Regions from separate parts of the Saccharopolyspora sp. NPDC050389 genome, predicted to be linked through region 2. Evidence: riboswitches for the same ligand, from Rfam matches in the RefSeq annotation. Region 2 holds a riboswitch; each other region holds the start of a gene.

Region 1 (3,201 bases), on a different contig from region 2:
CAGCAGGAGCAGCAGATGCTGCGGCACTGCGCGCACGCCCGGTACGTGTGGAACCTCGCCGTGCAACAGCATTCGAACTGGCGGCCAGGACGCAAGAGCGCGCCTGGGTTCGCTGAGCAGTGCCGTCAGCTCACCGAAGCCCGTGCTGGCAACGAGTGGCTGCGAGACGGCAACGTCGACGTTCAGCAGCAGGCGCTCAAGGATTTTCACTACGCCAAACAGGCCCGGTTCAATTCCGGGTTCGGTGAGCCGGCATGGCGGAAGAAGCACCGGCACGAAGGGTTCCGTGTCATCGGCACCGACCGGGTTCCCGCGTTCAACCCGGACGGTACTGCGCTGCTCAACGTTCGCGGTAAGCAGGTCATGGCCCGAAACGTTGTGGTGCACAAGCTCAACCGCAGCTGGGCGCAAGTCAAGGTCCCAGGCTGCGGGTGGGTGCGGTTCCGGCTCGCCCGCCGCGACCTGCCTGTCGCGAAAACGTTCCGGGTGACCTACCGCAACGGTCAGTGGCACGTGGCGTTCGCTGTCATCCCCGAACCGATCCCGGAACCTGGCAATGGGGAGAAGATCGGTATCGACCGTGGTGTGACGATCACTGCGGCGTTGTCGGATGGGCGGACGCTGAACTGCCCTCAGCTGTCGGGCAAGGAACGAGCGGGGATCCGCAAACATCAACGCCGCGCTGCTCGGGCACCGAAGGCCAGTCCCCAGCGAGCAGCCGAGTACGCCAAGGTCGCGAAGCTCAAAGCGCGGGAAGCGAACCGGCGGAAGGACTGGGCGGAGAAGACCAGCACCACGCTGGCCTGGTCGTTTGATGTGATCCGGTTCGAGAAGCTGAACATCCGGAACATGACCGCCTCAGCGAAGGGGACGGTTGATCAGCCCGGACGCAACGTACGAGCGAAGTCCGGGCTGAACCGGGCAATACTTGCCCAGGGCTGGGGGCTGCTGCGGCAGCGGACCGAACACAAAGCACGTGGACGGGTTGAAGACGTACCCGCCCCGTACACCAGTCTGCGGTGCAGCGACTGCGGTTGGATCGACAAGGACTCGCGCAAGAACCAAGCCGAGTTCGTCTGTTCCCACTGTGGTTTCACCTGCAACGCCGATGTCAACGCGAGCATGAACGTCGCGGCAGGACAGGACGAAAGTCCCAGGCTGTTGGCCTGTGCCGGAGGGACAACACCGCGTGAGCGGTCGAAGAGTGTCCGTGAACCTCAACTCTTGCTCTAGTGAGAGTCGGAATCCCCCGCCTCAGGCGGGGGAGGATGTCAAATGAACATCGAGGAACCCGACTTCGTGCGGCCGGTGCAGGAGGCCGGGGACCGGCTCGGGTACGTGCACATCGGGGAGAGCCACCGCGGCTTCCTGGGATCCGGCACGATCGACTTCCCGGCGTTCTTCCGCGCGCTGGTGGACATCGGCTACACCGGGCCGATCACCTTCGAGAGCTTCTCCTCGGCCGTGGTGGACCCGGCGCTGTCGGACACCCTCGCGGTGTGGCGGAACCTGTGGGACGACAACGAGGACCTGGCCCGCCACGCGCACCGCTACATCACCGACGGGCTGCACGCCGCGGCGCGCCGGTAGGTGCGGTGGAGCGAACGGGCCGTTCTGCGGGGCGAACGGCCCGTTCGCGCCGGCCGCAGTGGTGCTGGTCTCGTCGCCGCCGCGGCCGGTTGGTCCGCCGGGCGAGTTCTGCGACGATGCACCTTGATCCGAATGCAAGGGGTGCGCCAGGAAGCCGGTGGGAATCCGGCACGGTCGGCGCCACTGTGACCGGGGAGCGGCCCTCCCTCGCGAGCCACCGGGGCGACCTGGGAAGGCCGGAGGGACGCGGTGATCCGGGAGTCAGGACACTGCCGCCCCTTGTTCCCGCCACCGGGGCGTCCGAACCCCGAGGAAGGAACACCTGGCATGACCGCTGCCCCGCGCTTTCCCTTCTCCGCCGTCGTCGGCCACGACGATCTCCGGCTGGCGCTGCTGCTCAACGCCGTGCACCCGGGCATCGGCGGCGTGCTCGTCCGAGGCGAGAAGGGCACGGCGAAGTCGACCGTGGTGCGTGCGCTGGCGTCGCTGCTGCCGCCGCTCGACGTGATCACCGACTGCCGCTTCGGCTGCGCCCCGCAGGCCGCCGACCCGCAGTGCCCGGACGGTCCGCACGGCTCCGAGGCCACGCAGCGACCCGCCCAGCTCGTCGAACTCCCCGTCGGCGCCACCGAGGACCGGTTGATCGGCTCGCTCGACCTGGAACGCGCCCTGACCGAAGGGGTCCGCGCCTTCCAGCCCGGCCTGCTCGCCGCCGCGCACCGGGGCGTGCTCTACGTCGACGAGGTGAACCTGCTGCACGACCACCTCGTGGACCTCCTGCTGGACGCCGCGGCGATGGGCCGCGCGCACGTCGAGCGGGAAGGCGTTTCGGTGTCGCACGCGGCGTCGTTCCTGCTGGTGGGCACCATGAACCCGGAGGAAGGCGAGCTGCGCCCGCAGCTGCTCGACCGGTTCGGGCTCACCGTGCACGTCGCCGCGTCGCGGGAGGTGACGACCCGGACCGAGGTGGTGCGCCGCCGCCTGGCGTTCGAAGCCGACCCGGCCGGGTTCGCCGCGCGGTGGGCTGACGCCGACGCCGAACTGGCCGCGTGGATCGCCGCCGCCCGTTCCCGAGTGGACTCGGTGGCCCTCCCGGACGGAGAGTTGCGCCGGATCTCCGCGTTGTGCGCGTCTTTCGACGTCGACGGCATGCGAGCCGACCTCGTGCTGGCGCGCACCGCCATCGCGCACGCGGCCTGGCGCGGCGCCGAGGCGGTCGCCGAGGAGGACGTCGAGGCGGCGGCCCGGCTCGCGCTGCCGCACCGGCGCCGCCGCGACCCGTTCGACGAGCCCGGCATCGCCGAAGACCAGCTCCAACAGGCCCTGTCCGAGGCGGCGGAGCACGCCGACGACGGCGACGACGAGCCGCCGGAAGGACCGGACGGCGGCGGCCAGCCGCCGGAAGGGCCCGAGGGGCCTACGGGGCCGGACGGCGGGGCCGACGGCTCGGAGGAGCGCAGCGACGACCGGGCGCCCGCGCAGCGGCCGCCGGCAGCGCCGGCGCCGGCGTTCCAGGCGCGGCTGCTGGAGGTGCCGGGGCTCGGCGACGGCGCGCCGGGACGGCGGTCGCGGTCCCGGGCGCGGAGCGGCCGGACGACGCGCTCGTCCACT
Region 2 (3,201 bases):
CCTCCGTGCCGCGACGAGCGCGGCGGATACCTGGTCGGCATCGGCTTCGGACGCCCGTGTCTCCTCGTCGAGACCGACCTCGTAGCCGGCACCGGTGGCCAGTACTTCCACAACGCGCCCCTGTGGTCGGCCGCAGCGCCGTTCGCAACCCGACCAATGCACCGGCAGAGCGCCGCCGGCCGGGGCTTGCAACGTGCGCCGGGCGTCTTCGCGGACGTCGGCCCGCGCCTTCGCGCACCCGGGACGACCAGTGCACGCGGTCACCCCGACACCTGCCGAGGACGGATCGACGAGCAGACCGCGCGCACCGAGGTCCGACATCCACCGGCCGGCTTCGTCCGGCCGCAAACCGGGCAGGACGACGGTCCGCCACGGCGTCAGGCGAAGTTCACCCGCGGCGTCGGACGCGGCGGTGATGATATCCAGCTGGTCCCGCGACAGGAGGCCCAGTGGTGCCCCCGCCACCACCGCGGCCGTTCCGTCGCGGCGATCCACCCTGCCGACCTGCGCATGTGTGCTCTGCCGGTTCGACGGCAGCGGCCGCGGCTCGGCCGGGACGACGTCGAAGGTCGCGGACAGCCGACCGGTGATCCGGCGCGCGCCATCGTCGAGCTCGGCCAGCCGCCACGCAGAGCGGCCCTGTGCGGCCTTCTCCGCCAGGAACGCCTCCGCCGCGGCGATCGCGACGCCGGCCGCCTGTTGTGGAGTCGCCCGCACACCGGAGTCCACGCCGGCGAGCACCAGCGCCAGGGTGCCGGCCCGCTCCGCGAGCAGGCCGACATCGGCGCCGAGCGAGATGACGTCCGCGCTGCCGTCGTCGACGGCGAACAGGAAACGCCCGGGCAGGGCCGCCAGCGACGGCGTCGCGCAGAGCGCTGCGTCTAGTTCTCCGGTCACCGCCCGAACATCCACCAGCTCGCGGCCGTCTGCGGAGGGCGAGCCGATGATGTTGCGGACCCGCTCGTGCGTTGCCGACGGCAGCAACCCCGCCGCCCGGAGCCGAGCGGCGAGTTCCAGCTCCGCTCCCGCGGGTAGGCCGCGCACCTGCACGTTCGCCCGCGAAGTGAGCTCCACACCACCGTCGCCGAGGGCCGCGGCCGCCGCGATCGCTCGAACCTGGGACGGCGTGAGCACGCCGCCTGGGACGCGGATCCGGGCCAGCCCACCGTCGGCTGCCTCGTGCACCCGCAGCGCGCCGGGACACGCGTCCCGTTCTGGTCTGGCTCTGTGCAACACGCGGGTGATACTACGGACCTCGGTAGTTGCGGACGCAAACCAAGAGCGGTGCGACGCGCGTCATGCCCGCGCCGCTTGACGTAAGATCGCCTCGTTGCGAAGAGTGGTCGCAGCATTCAGCGGCGACATGCGGAGGAAGCCGGTGCGAATCCGGCGCGGTCCCGCCACTGTCACCGGGGAGCGGACTCCAGGAAGTCACTGTCCGAACTGGACGGGAAGACGGAGCGAGCGCTGATCCGGGAGCCAGGAGACTCCGGTCGCCGCGACCTACGAACCGGGGCGAGGACCCCGAGAGAGGTGCCGTCATGCGCCGCGCACGCGCGCCCAGGCCCAGCGACGCCGTTCGCCACGCCGAGGAGCGATCCGCATGATCCTACTTCTGTCCACTTCGGACACAGATCTGCTCAGCGCGAGGGCCGCCGACGCCGAGTACCGGCTCGGCAACCCGGCGCGGCTGGGCGTGGACGACCTGCCGCCGCTGCTGGAGGACGTCGACCTCGTCGTCGTGCGACTGCTCGGCGGCCGCCGGGCCTGGGAAGAGGGCCTGGACGCCCTGCTCGCGGGCCCGCGCCCGGTGATCGTGCTCGGCGGCGAACAGGCCCCGGACGCGGAACTGATGGAATGCTCGACCGTGCCGAGCGGGGTGTGCGCCGAAGCGCACCGCTACCTCGCCCACGGCGGCCCGGACAACCTGGCGGAGCTGCACCGCTTCCTGTCCGACACGATCCTGCTCACCGGGCACGGCTTCGAGCCGCCGGCGGAAACGCCGACCTGGGGTGTGCTGGAGCGGACACCGCGGCGCACCGAAGGACCGACCGTCGCTGTGCTCTACTACCGCGCGCACCACATGGCGGGCAACACCGCGTTCGCGCACGCGCTGTGCGAGGCCATCGAAGACGCCGGAGGCCAAGCCCTCCCGCTGTTCTGCGCCTCCCTGCGAGCGCCCGACGCCCAGCTGCTGGAGCAGCTCGGCCGGGCGGACGCGCTGATCGTCACGGTGCTCGCCGCGGGAGGCACGAAACCCGCCACCGCCTCCGCCGGCGGTGACGACGAGGCGTGGGACGTCGGCGCGCTCGCCGAACTCGACATCCCGATCCTGCAGGGGCTGTGCCTGACCAGCACCCGCGCCGCCTGGGAGGACAACGACGAGGGCCTGTCGCCGCTGGACATGGCCACGCAGGTCGCCGTGCCCGAGTTCGACGGCCGCCTGATCACCGTGCCGTTCTCCTTCAAGGAGAACGACGCCGAGGGTCTGCCGGTCTACGTGGCCGACCGCGAACGCGCGGCCAGGGTTGCCGGCATCGCGGTCCGGCACGCAACGTTGCGGCACGTGCCACCGCAGGAAAAGCGCCTGGCACTGATGCTCTCGGCCTACCCGACCAAGCATTCCCGGATCGGCAACGCGGTCGGCCTGGACACGCCGGTCAGCGCGGTCCGCCTGCTGCAGGCGCTGCGCGAGCACGGCTACGACGTCGGCCCCGCGGACGGCCCCGACGCACTGCCCGGCGTCGCGAGCCAAGACGGCGACGCCCTGATCCACGCGCTGATCGCCGCCGGTGGCCAGGACCGGGACTGGCTGTCCGAGGAGCAGCTGAGCGGCAACCCGGTCCGCATCCCCGCCGGCCGCTACGCGAGCTGGTTCGCGACGCTGCCCGAGGACCTGCGCGCCGACATCGAGGAGCACTGGGGACCGCCGCCGGGAGAGCTGTTCGTCGACCGCTCCCAGGATCCGGACGGCGAGATCGTGCTCGCCGCCGTCCAGGCGGGCAACGTCGTGCTCATGGTGCAGCCGCCCCGCGGCTTCGGCGAGAACCCGATCGCGATCTACCACGACCCGGACCTGCCGCCGAGCCACCACTACCTGGCGGCCTACCGCTGGCTGATCGACGAGTTCGGCGCCCACGCCATGGTGCACCTGGGCAAGCACGGCAACCTCGAATGGCTGCCGGGCAAGACCGCGGGCAT
Region 3 (3,201 bases), on a different contig from region 2:
CCCAGTCCAGGTACTCCGCGTGGTGCGCCCGGCGCAGCGGGAGCAGTTCGCGCAGGGCGGGCTCGTCGACCTGGATGATCCTGATCCCGGCCGCCTCCAGGTCTCCGACCTCGTCCCGGATGGCCAGCGCGACCTGCTTCGCGGTGTCGGCAAGCGGCTGGTCGTCGCGGACGAACGACCACGCCAGGATCGTCATCGGGCCGGTGAGCATGCCCTTGATCGGCTTCTCGGTCAGCCGCTGCGCGTAGCTCGCCCACTCGACGGTGATCGGCTCCGGGCGGGAGACGTCGCCGTAGAGGATCGGCGGGCGCACGCACCGCGACCCGTAGGACTGCACCCATGCGTTGTCGGTGCTGGCGAAGCCGTCCAGGTGCTCGGCGAAGTACTGCACCATGTCGTTGCGCTCGGGCTCGCCGTGCACCAGGACGTCGAGCCCGAGTCCTTCCTGCAGGCGGATGACGCGCTCGATCTCGTCCTGCATCCGCCGCCGGTACGTCGCCTGGTCGATGCGTCCGGCACGCACCGCGGCACGCGCCTTGCGGACGTCTGTGGTCTGCGGGAATGAGCCGATCGTCGTGGTCGGCAACGGCGGCAGGCGCAAGGCCTTCTGCTGGGCCGCGCGCCGCGTGTCGTATTCGCCGCGCTGCGCGTATTCCGGCCGCAACGCCTGCAGCCGCGCCCGCACGCGGTGGTTGCGGACCCGGTCCGCGCCGGAGCGGTCGGCGACCGCGGCGCGAGCCTCGGCCAGCTCATCGGCCACCACGTCGCGGCCCTCGCGCAACGCGCGGCCCAGCACGACCACTTCGCGGACCTTCTGCGCGGCGAACGCCAACCAGGACTTCACCTGCGGGTCGATGCCGGTTTCCGCCTCGACGTCGTAGGGCACGTGCAGCAGGGAGCACGACGTGCTCACCGCGACCTCGTCCGCCGAGCCGAGCAGCGTGGCGGCGGTGGCGAGCGCCTTGTCGAGATCGGTGCGCCAGACGTTGCGCCCGTCGACGAGCCCGGCCACCAAGGTCTTTCCGCTCAGTCCGCGAACCGACGACAGGACGTCCACTGTGGACTTGCCGGCGACGAGGTCGACGCCGAGCGCTTCGACGGGGCTGGACGCCAGCACCTCCAGCGCCTCGCCGAGATCACCGAAGTATCCCGCGACCAGCAGCTTCGGCCGCTCCGCCAGTTCGCCGAGCCGCTGGTAGGCGGCGCACAGCGCAGCGAGTTCGGCCGGCGAGCGGTCGGCGGCGAAGGCGGGCTCGTCCAGCTGCACCCACGCCACGCCGGCGCGGTGCAGCTCGCCGAGCAGTTCCGCGTAGGCGTCCAGCAGCGCGTCCAGCCGATCCAGCGGCCGGAACGACTCCGGCGCGCCGTCCGCGGGCTTGGCCAGCAGCAGGAACGTGAGCGGGCCGACCAGCACCGGGCGGGTCGTCACGCCCACCTCGGCGGCCTCCCGGTACTGCTCCACGGGCGTCCGGTCGGCCAGCGAGAACCGCGTGTCCGGACCGATCTCGGGCACCAGGTAGTGGTAGTTCGTGTCGAACCACTTCGTCATCTCCAGCGGCGGCTCGGACGCCACGCCGCGCGCCATCGCGAAGTAGGTGTCCAGCTGACCCAGCCCGAGCGCGGCGAAGCGCGGCGGGATCGCGCCGAAGGTGACCGCGGTGTCCAGCACCTGGTCGTAGAACGAAAACGTGTTGCCCGGCACCGAATCCAGGCCCGCGTCCCACAGCGAGCGCCAGGTCTCGAGGCGGAGCTCGCGCGCGACCGCGCGCAGTTCCGCCTCGCTGCTTCGGGACGACCAGTAGCGCTCCAGCGCGCGCTTGAGTTCCCGGTCGGGGCCGATCCGGGGGTATCCGAGTACGGTAGATCCGATCTTGCTGGTCAACGCCCTCTCCTCGCGAGCTCGACGGCAGATGCCCCGAGGTCTGGGAAGGCGCAGGCGAACCGGCATGCGCCGCGCGGCGCGAGCCGGTCGTCCGCCAGGTCCTCCCGCGAGACCTCGGACCGCGCGCACCGGTGGGTGCGCGCACCGGTGGCAGGTCTTCGGACTCGCGGGCGCGTCCCGGCCGGAGCCGGGGTTCCTACTGGCCGTCGCTTCCCAGGCACGCGTGCCCAGTGCTGTGCCCGGTCTCGGACCGGGGACGGCGGTCGTTCCCACTCACCGCTGCGGGGCAGTCCCGGATTCGCACCGGGTTCCCTCTTGCCTCGTCCGCCCCGCGACTCGCGTCGCTATCCGGGCGGACGAACCACCAGCACAACGGAGGCTACCGATCGGGGAGCCGTTGGCAAGGGCCGTTGGCACGCACGATCCGCGCCGGGTGGCCCCGCGCGACCGGCGATCTCCGCGTTGAACATGATCTTCCGGCCTATCGACGCACCACCGGTGAGATGCTCGTCACGCGGCGCCGCCTCCCCCGATCCGCGGCCGAAGCGCGGGAAACCCACGTACGGGTGACGATCACGAAAACGACCCGATCCGCATCTCACGCTTCCGCGGCGCGGGGCGTCTACGGGGAGTGAAAGTGAGACCGTTCGAGCAGATCGTTGACGAGTACGGCCCGATGGTGCTGCGAGTGTGCCGGGCCGTGCTCGGACCGGCCGACGCCGAGGACGCGTGGTCCGAGACCTTCCTGGCCGCGCTGCGCGCCTACCCGGAGCTGGCCGAGGACACGAACATGGAGGCGTGGCTGGTCACGATCGCCCACCGCAAGGCGGTCGACGTCACCAGGGCGACGGCCCGCCGGCCGGTGGTGGTCGAGCGCCTGCCCGAGCGGCCCAGCACCACCGGCCGCCCGGAGGACTGGGACGGCGACCTGTGGGCCGCGCTGAGCGCGCTGCCGACCAAGCAGCGCATGGCGGTGGCCTACCACTACCTGGCCGGCCTGCCCTACGCCGAGATCGCCACGATCCTCGGCGGCAGCACCGATGCCGCCCGCCGCGCCGCCGCGGACGGCATCAAGACCCTGCGCACGACGTATCGACGCACCACGAGTGTGAGAGGGGAAGCGTGATGATGACGATCCACGAATCCGACGACAGACACCTGTTCGACGCACTCCCGGCGATCGACTTCGACGCCAGCGCGCGGCTGCACATCGACCTGGTGAGCGCGGCCCGGCGGGAGGGACTGCTCGACGTCGCCTACCGCACGGTCGACACCCCGGTCGGCGAACTGCTGCTGGCCGCCACCGAACGCGGCCTGGT
Region 4 (3,201 bases), on a different contig from region 2:
GGGAGCGGGACGCGGGCGTGCTGGCGAAGCTGCTGGTCACGCCCACGCCGCGGGTCGCGCTGGTGACCGGCAAGGCATTCGCCGCCGGGGTGCGCGCGCTGGTGCAGGCGCTCGTGGTGCTGGTGCTGGCGGCGCTGCTGGGCGTCGGCCTCACCACGAACCCGGTGAACCTGCTCGCGATGGCCGTCGTGGTGATCCTCGGCTCGGCGTTCTTCTGCTGCCTGTCCATCACGATCGCCGGGCTGGTGCTGTCCCGGGACCGGCTGATGGGCATCGGGCAGGCGATCACCATGCCGCTGTTCTTCGCCTCCAACGCCCTGTACCCGGTCGACCTGATGCCCGAGTGGCTGAAGGTGGCCAACTACGCGAACCCGCTCGGCTACGAGGTCGACGCGCTGCGCGGCCTGCTGATCGGCACGCCGGCGCACCTGGCGTTGGACTTCGGCGTCCTGGTCGTCTCCGCCGGCATCATGATCAGCATCGCGGCCGCCCTGCTCGGGCGCTTGGCGCGCTGAGCCGGCCGGCCGGCGCCGATGGCATGTCCACTAAGGACAATCCTGACCACCATCAGGCGGGACGAGAGGCGCCCTTGGCCGAGTCTCGGCCGAGGGCGTCTCACACGTCGCGTCCTGCGGCACTGGAGGTGATCTTGGGTTCGGTGTCTTGACACCCGGCTCGTCTGGTGCAAGCGTCAGCGTTGTTGTTCATGCGACGGCGCGCAGGAAGCCGGTGTGAATCCGGCACGGTCCCGCCACTGTGAATGGGGAGCTACCGCCACCGATGCCACTGCCGCACCAAGCGGTGGGAAGGCGAGCGGGTAGCGATGATCCACGAGTCAGGAGACTGACGCCGTCGTACCGATTCGTACGGGGTCGCGGAGCCCCGGAGGAGGTACTGAAGGTGCAGCACCGCGCCGCGCGCGTCGTCGCCACCCGCCCCTGCCACGCTAAGACCGGCCGAGTCCCCGATTCCACCAGGTGTCCGAAAACAGCAGTTCAGCAGCACCGGCATAACCAGCCCTGCTCTGTTCGCCCGCTGACACCTGCGTGGAGACACCCTTGCTTCCCCCTTGGAACTCTGCGTGCCTGGAACGCATTCGGCGCTGCGATATGGGCCAGTGCGCCACCCTTCAGGGCGGTGGCGAAGGCCCACTCCGCGAAGCCCGCCAAGGGCTGGGCAGGCCTAAACCGGACGTGCTTGGGATTCGATGTACTGGCGCAGCACGCTGATCGGAGCGCTGCCCACGGAACCGGCGAAGTAAGAGCCGGACCACAGCCGCTCAGCGCGCCAGTAGTGGCGGTCCAGCTTCGGCGCAGTGTTGATCTGATAAACCGAGGTCATACGATCTTGGTGTGCAGCTGCGGTACTCCTTCCGCCTCTACCCAACGCAAGGCCAGCAAGCCCTGCTGGCCCGTGCGTTCGGGTGCGCTCGGGTGGTGTACAACGACGCTGTACGAGCACGAAACGCAGCGCACGAGGCAGGTGAGAAAGCCCCGAGTGCGGGTGAGTTGTCGAAGCGGCTGATCACCGATGCGAAGAACACCCCTGAACGCGCCTGGTTATCCGAAGTGTCGACCGTCGTGCTTCAACAAGCGCTTCGAGACTGCGACCAGGCATTCCGCAACTTCTTCGATTCGCTGTCAGGTAAACGAGCGGGCCGGAAGATGGGCGCACCGAGGTTCAAAACCCGCCGAGACCGCAGGCAGGCGATCCGGTTCACCGCCAACGCCCGCTGGTCCATCACCCCTGGCGGGAGGCTCCGGTTACCGAAGATCGGCGACATCCCCGTCACCTGGTCCCGGACACTGCCGTCGAAGCCCTCATCGGTGACGGTCATCAGGGACGCTTCCGGAAGGTATTTCGCCTCGTTTGTGGTCGACACCAGGCCGGAACCGATCAGCGGCTCCGCACCGGAGGTCGGGATTGACCTGGGCTTGAAGCACTTCGCGGTGACCTCGGACGGCCGCAAAATCACATCGCCAAGGTTTCTGCGGAAGGCGGAGAAGAAGCTCAAGCGGGCACAACGTGCCGTGTCCCGCAAGGAGAAAGGATCGGCCAACCGGGAGAAGGAACGGACCAAGCTCGCTCGCGCCCACGCGCGGGTAGCTGACGCTCGCCGAGAATTCCACCACCAGCTCTCCACCCAGTTGATCCGCGAGAACCAAGCGATCGCAGTGGAAAATCTGGCAGTGAACGGGTTGGCGCGCACCATGTTGGCGAAGTCCGTGCACGACGCCGGATGGTCCGGATTCGTCGCGATGCTGGAATACAAAGCCGCCCTGCACGGTCGGCAGGTGATCCGCATCGGCCGTTTCGAACCCACCTCGCAAACCTGCTCGGCCTGCGGCACCAAAGACGGCCCCAAACCATTGCACGTGCGCACGTGGCAGTGCGGCTCATGCGGGGTGTGGCTGGACCGGGACATCAATGCGGCGGTGAACGTCGCGAAGGCCGCCGGACTGGCGGTGACAGCCTGTGGAGCGCAGGTAAGACCACCCACGCAGGTGGGGGCTCAGCGCGGTGAAGCAGGAACCCACCGAGGTGACCTGTCGGCGCGACGCCCGCGCCGACAGACGCAGTAGGAATCTCCGGCGTTCACGCCGGAGAGGAAGTCAATGGCAGACGATCTACGACGACCAGTACCACCTCGACCACGGCCTGGTGCCCACGGCCACCGAACCGTCCGAAGTGGACTCGGGATCCGCCGGCTGGATGAAGACGCGCCGCGTCGTCGATCCGTGTCGCAACCGCGGCGCCGACGGCTCCGGTTGCCCGGTGTCCGAGGAGGGCGAGCGATGACCCTGGACGGATTCCGGCGGCTGTCGCCCGCCGCGCGGCTGCTGGTGATCAACCAGTTCGGCATCAACGTCGGCTTCTACATGCTGCTGCCGTTCCTCGCCGCCCACATGACCGGCCTCGGGTACGGCGCGGCGATGATCGGGCTGGTCCTCGGCATCCGAAACCTCAGCCAGCAGGGCATGTTCCTGGTCGGCGGAACCGCCTCGGACCGGCTCGGGTGCCGCCCGATGATCATCGCTGGATGCGCGTTGCGGGTGGTTTCCTTCGGGCTCTTCGGCGTGTTCACGTCGTTGCCCGGGCTGGTCGCCGCCGCGGTGCTCACCGGCTTGGCGGGCGCCCTGTTCAACCCCGCCGTGCGCACCTACCTCATGCACGAGGCCGGGGATCGGCGCGCGGAGGCGT

The links. A riboswitch is a leader RNA that binds a small molecule or an ion and turns the genes downstream of it on or off. The one in region 2 is predicted to bind cobalamin.
Region 1: another riboswitch for cobalamin. It lies ahead of AB0I53_RS42880 (putative cobaltochelatase); the one in region 2 lies ahead of cobN (cobaltochelatase subunit CobN).
Region 3: another riboswitch for cobalamin. It lies ahead of metE (5-methyltetrahydropteroyltriglutamate--homocysteine S-methyltransferase); the one in region 2 lies ahead of cobN (cobaltochelatase subunit CobN).
Region 4: another riboswitch for cobalamin. It lies ahead of AB0I53_RS03635 (RNA-guided endonuclease TnpB family protein); the one in region 2 lies ahead of cobN (cobaltochelatase subunit CobN).

What each region holds. Positions count from the first base shown of each region.
Region 1 is NZ_JBFAKG010000112.1:10,473-13,673, reverse strand. It holds gene AB0I53_RS42890 (transposase) at 1-1,233, shown strand, start outside; gene AB0I53_RS42885 (TIM barrel protein) at 1,276-1,590, shown strand; cobalamin riboswitch at 1,738-1,862, shown strand; gene AB0I53_RS42880 (putative cobaltochelatase) at 1,918-3,201, shown strand, end outside.
Region 2 is NZ_JBFAKG010000056.1:49,965-53,165, forward strand. It holds gene cobG (precorrin-3B synthase) at 1-1,236, opposite strand, end outside; cobalamin riboswitch at 1,369-1,490, shown strand; gene cobN (cobaltochelatase subunit CobN) at 1,604-3,201, shown strand, end outside.
Region 3 is NZ_JBFAKG010000025.1:71,707-74,907, forward strand. It holds gene metE (5-methyltetrahydropteroyltriglutamate--homocysteine S-methyltransferase) at 1-1,882, opposite strand, end outside; cobalamin riboswitch at 2,014-2,263, opposite strand; gene AB0I53_RS18440 (sigma-70 family RNA polymerase sigma factor) at 2,514-3,008, shown strand; gene AB0I53_RS18445 (methylated-DNA--[protein]-cysteine S-methyltransferase) at 3,008-3,201, shown strand, end outside.
Region 4 is NZ_JBFAKG010000004.1:56,268-59,468, forward strand. It holds gene AB0I53_RS03625 (ABC transporter permease) at 1-515, shown strand, start outside; cobalamin riboswitch at 678-867, shown strand; gene AB0I53_RS03630 (transposase) at 1,183-1,341, opposite strand; gene AB0I53_RS03635 (RNA-guided endonuclease TnpB family protein) at 1,353-2,582, shown strand; gene AB0I53_RS03640 (MFS transporter) at 2,796-3,201, shown strand, end outside.